One region of the Embleya sp. NPDC025285 genome, then DNA from elsewhere that is predicted to be linked to it. Evidence: riboswitches for the same ligand, from Rfam matches in the RefSeq annotation. Region 1 holds a riboswitch; the other holds the start of a gene.
The links. Region 1 has a riboswitch for glycine ahead of gcvT (glycine cleavage system aminomethyltransferase GcvT). Riboswitches for the same ligand answer to the same signal wherever they lie in the genome.
Positions count from the first base shown of each region.

Region 1 (2,380 bases):
AGGGTCAGTTCGCTGTCGGCCGGGTTGCCGCCCTCGGGCAGCGGCACCCATACGTCCGCCTCGGCCAAAGCCTCGAAGAGGGCCTCGGCCCGGGACGGATCGCGCATCGCCGCGACGAGCGCGCTCTCCACGGGATTGGCCGGGAACGGCATGGTGGTGCTCCTCTGGTGTCCGCCGCAGTTTACTTCTCGCCCGATTGCCGTCGCCGGGACTGTCCCGGTACGGGGTCTGCGAAAACGATCCGGCCCAGGTGCCCGGCGGCCGATCGGTCGAGCAGCACGCACGAGGTGAAGCCGCCCGGAGCCGAAGCCAGGGTGGGTCCCGCGTCCAGCCACGGCGACAGCCGGCCGAGCAACTCGCGCCATTCGCGGTGGTGTCGGGCGAACACCGGTGTGGACACCCCGCGCCCGCGTTCGCGCTGGCCGGAAAGCGCCTGTCGGGCGGTCACGTCCAGGAGCAGCGCGTGCGCGGAGCTGCCGCGCCGACGGGCCGCGAGCACCAGCACCCGGCGCAGGATCGGGTTGCGGCCGCTGTCGTGCACGACCACCGCACCGGGGCCGCGCAGTGCCCGGGCCACCTCGCCGTAGTGGGAGAGCCGCACCAGCGGCCGGTAGATCCGGTAGGGGATCCGCCCCGCCCGTACCGCCCAGCGGGCCCGGACCAGATCGGCGTCCAGGACGGCGACCCCGGCCCCGGGCGTGACCACGCGCGCGAGCAGCGTGCTCTTGCCGGCTCCCGGCAGGCCGGTGACCACGAGCACGCACGATGCCGGATAGGCCAGGACGTCCACGATCCGGTCGCCGATCCCCTCCCCCGCCCGATCACGCTCCTCCCGGAGGTCGTGCACGGACCGGGGGGTCAACACGCCGCCCGTCGCGGCGCCGGTATGCGCCCCCGCCGAGTCCGTCTCCACGAGTCCTCCCCTTGTCACAACCGTCATGCCCTGCGCATGGTGTCGCACCCATGGGTGCGCGCGCGTCCCGGTGATCCCTCGGACTCCGCGGGGCCCGGTCCCGGCGAGGTCCCGGTCCCGGCGGGGGATTGACGTCACGCGCTAGCATGCCGGGCACAACCTCATAACGGCCGTCGACCCCACGCGGAAGAGTCCTCGCCCACGAGCGGGGCGCCGAAGGAGCAACTCCTCCCCGGAATCTCTCAGGCACCGATACCGCATGGGTCAGGCACTTCTGGAAAGCAACCACACCGCAGGTGTGGTTCACCCACGGTGCAAATCGCGAGTTCGACGCGATGAAGCTCTCAGGTTCCGATGACAGAAGGGGAGGGCACCCCACTTTTCGACCGACTCTGGTCGAAAAGGGCTGAAAGCCGTGGCAGGGAGCCCCCTTTGTTGTCGTATTCGCCGCAGTACCCGTCACCTTCCGCGCCGGCCGAGCGCGCGGCCGTTCGCCATGCCCGCGACCGGCCCGCGCCCTTGGCGTGTTCCCGCCGGCGCCCCCTCGAAGGAGCCTTCGCATGACCACCGACCGCCGGACCCCGCTCGACGCCGTGCACGACGCGCTCGGGGCCACGATGACCGACTTCGCCGGTTGGCGGATGCCGCTCCGGTACGGGAGCGAGCGCGACGAGCACACCGCGGTGCGCACCACGGCCGGTCTGTTCGACCTCACCCACATGGGCGAGATCGAGGTCACCGGCCCGGACGCCGCCCGCGCGCTCGACCACGCCCTGGTCGGTTTCGTGTCGAAGATCGGGATCGACCGCGCCCGGTACACGATGATCTGCACCGAAGAGGGCGGCATCGTCGACGACCTGATCGTCTACCGGCTGGGCGACGAGCACTTCGTGGTGGTGGCCAACGCGTCCAACGCCGACGTGGTCGCGGGCAGCCTGGCGTACCGCTCGGAGAAGTTCGACGCCACCGTGCGCGACGCGTCCGAGGAGTACACGCTGCTCGCCGTGCAGGGCCCCACGTCGACCGCGATCGTCGGCTCGCTCACCGACGCCGACCTGCCCGCGCTCAAGTACTACGCGATCCTGCGCACCGAGGTCGCCGGCGTGCCCGTACTGCTCGCGCGCACCGGCTACACCGGCGAGGACGGCTTCGAGCTGTTCGCCGCGCCCGGCGACGCGGTCGCGCTGTGGGAGGCCCTGCTGACCGCCGGCAAGCCGCACGGCCTGGTGCCGGCCGGCCTGTCCTGCCGCGACACGCTGCGCCTGGAGGCGGGCATGCCGCTGTACGGCCACGAGTTGACCCGGGACACCACCCCGTACGAGGCCAACCTGGGCCGGGTGGTCCGGCTGGACAAGCCCGAGGACTTCGTCGGGCGCGACGCGCTGGCCGCCGCGCAGGAGGACGTGCGCCGCACGCTGGTCGGTCTCACCTCGCCGGGCAAGCGGGTCCCGCGTGCGGGCTACCCGG
Region 1 is NZ_JBVHLU010000121.1:8,138-10,517, reverse strand. Features, by position in the region: gene ACZ4FV_RS44875 (enhanced serine sensitivity protein SseB) at 1-152, opposite strand, end outside; gene ACZ4FV_RS44870 (AAA family ATPase) at 182-913, opposite strand; glycine riboswitch at 1,088-1,181, shown strand; glycine riboswitch at 1,182-1,284, shown strand; gene gcvT (glycine cleavage system aminomethyltransferase GcvT) at 1,474-2,380, shown strand, end outside.

Region 2 (2,380 bases), on a different contig from region 1:
GTTCAATCCGTTCGGCGAGACCACCAAGGACCACAGCGGACCGGTGATGCTCAAGGCCGTGCAGGATCTCAGCCGCTACGAGGCGGTCAGCGGCACCTTCCAGGTCGTGGTCGACCTGGAGAAGGACGCGAAGTTCCTGCCGGACGCGGTCCGAGGCCAACGCACGCTGTTCGTCGGCGTCGGCCAGGTGGGTGGTTTCGTGGAGTTCGGCGGGATCGGCCAGGACGCGATCCAGACCTCTCCGGACAACAAGAGCGTGACCATCAAACTCCCGCACGCGCGGCTCGCGCCCGCCGCGCTCGACCAGAAGAACAGCCACGTGATCGCCCAGGACAAGGGCCTGTTCGACCGCTTCGGCGACTTCTTCTCCAGTAATCCCGGCGATCAGCAGCAGCTCTACGTGCTGGCCACCAAGAAGATCGACGACGCGGCGAAGACCGCCGGACTGGTGGAGCGCGCGGAACGGAACACCACCGGTATGCTCCAGGGCATGATGCGCTCCCTGGGCTACACCACGACCACTGTGACGTACGCCTAGTGCGAAGCCCCTGGTGGGTGTCACGCTGATACCGTTGAAGCCGCCCATTACGTTCGCGCGGGAGAGTCCTCGTGTCGTGCACACGAGGCGCCGAAGGAGCAACTCCTCCCCGGAATCTCTCAGGCACCCGTACCGCGTGGTCGTGGGCACTCTGGAAAGCAGGATCCGCGGATGGCTCGCCGAGCCGGGTCGGATCCTCGCCGACGGTGCAAACCGCGCCCGCGGGAACCGGTCCAACCGGTCCTCCCGGGCGCGGTGAAGCTCTCAGGTACAGATGACAGAGGGGGAGGCCGGTGGACGCGCGACCCGCGTGTCCGTCCAGGAGCGATCCAGGAGGCCTTTCGCGATGACCCCGCGCACCCCTGCCCCGCGTGCTCACGCCGTACTCCCCTCCGGCCCCGGCTCGTTGACCGGCTTGGAGGCCGCGTCGCCGTTCACCGGCCGGCACATCGGTCCGGACACCGACGAGCAGGCGAAGATGCTCGCCGCGATCGGCTACGGATCCCTGGACGAGCTGACCGACGCGGCGGTGCCCGCCGCGATCCGCGCGCTGGAGGGCTTCGAGCTGCCCGCCGCGCGCAGCGAGGCCGAGGTGCTCGCCGAGCTGCGCGAGCTGGCCTCCCGCAACAGCGTGCTGACCTCGATGATCGGGCTCGGCTACCACGGCACCTTCACTCCGCCGGTGATCACCCGCAACGTGCTGGAGAACCCGGCCTGGTACACCGCCTACACGCCCTACCAGCCGGAGATCTCGCAGGGCCGGCTGGAGGCGCTGCTCAACTTCCAGACCGTGGTCACCGACCTGACCGGCCTGGACGTGGCGGGTGCCTCGCTGCTGGACGAGGCCACCGCCGCCGCCGAGGCGATGACCCTGGCCCGCCGGGCCGGGCGGGCCAAGAGCGACGTGTTCGTGGTGGACGCGGCCACGCTGCCGCAGACGATCGCGGTGGTGCGTACCCGCGCCGAAGCGCTGGGCATCGAGGTCGTGGTCGCCGACACCGCGCGGGGGCTGCCCGAGGGCGGCTGCTTCGGCGTGCTGCTGCAGTACCCCGGTGCCGACGGCCGGGTCCGCGACCTGACCCCGGTGATCGAGGCCGCGCACGCGCAGGGCGCGCTGGTGGCGGTCGCCGCCGACCTGCTCGCGCTCACCGTGCTGCGCGCGCCCGGCGCGATGGGCGCCGACATCGCGGTGGGCACCAGCCAGCGGTTCGGCGTGCCGATGGCCTTCGGCGGCCCGCACGCGGGCTACCTGGCGGTCCGCGAGAAGCTCACCCGCAGCATGCCGGGCCGGTTGGTCGGGGTGTCCGTGGACGCCGACGGCGCGCCCGCCTACCGACTCGCGCTGCAGACCCGCGAGCAGCACATCCGCCGGGAGAAGGCGACCAGCAACATCTGCACCGCGCAGGTCCTGCTGGCCGTGATGGCGGGCATGTACGCGGTCTACCACGGGCCGGACGGGCTCACCTCGATCGCGCGCCGCACGCACCGGTATGCGGCCGTGCTCGCGGCCGGACTGCGCGCGGGCGGCGTCGAGGTCGTACACGGCGACTTCTTCGACACGATCACCGCGCGGGTGCCGGGCCGGGCGGCGGACGTGCTCGCCGCGGCCCGCGCCGCCGGGATCAACCTGCGCCCGGTGGACGCCGACCACGTCGCGATCACCTGCGACGAGACCACGCTGCGGGCGCATGTCGAGGGGGTCTGGGGCGCGTTCGGGGTCACCGGTGACGTGGCCGCGCTGGACGCGGACACCGCCGACGCGCTGCCGACGGCGCTGCTGCGCGACACCGAGTTCCTGACCCACCCGGTCTTTCACACGCACCGCTCCGAGACCGACATGCT
Region 2 is NZ_JBVHLU010000025.1:113,031-115,410, reverse strand. Features, by position in the region: gene ACZ4FV_RS19210 (DUF4230 domain-containing protein) at 1-538, shown strand, start outside; glycine riboswitch at 587-683, shown strand; glycine riboswitch at 686-823, shown strand; gene gcvP (aminomethyl-transferring glycine dehydrogenase) at 885-2,380, shown strand, end outside.
Region 2: it holds a riboswitch for glycine, as region 1 does, so the genes downstream of both, gcvP (aminomethyl-transferring glycine dehydrogenase) here and gcvT (glycine cleavage system aminomethyltransferase GcvT) in region 1, are expected to answer to the same signal.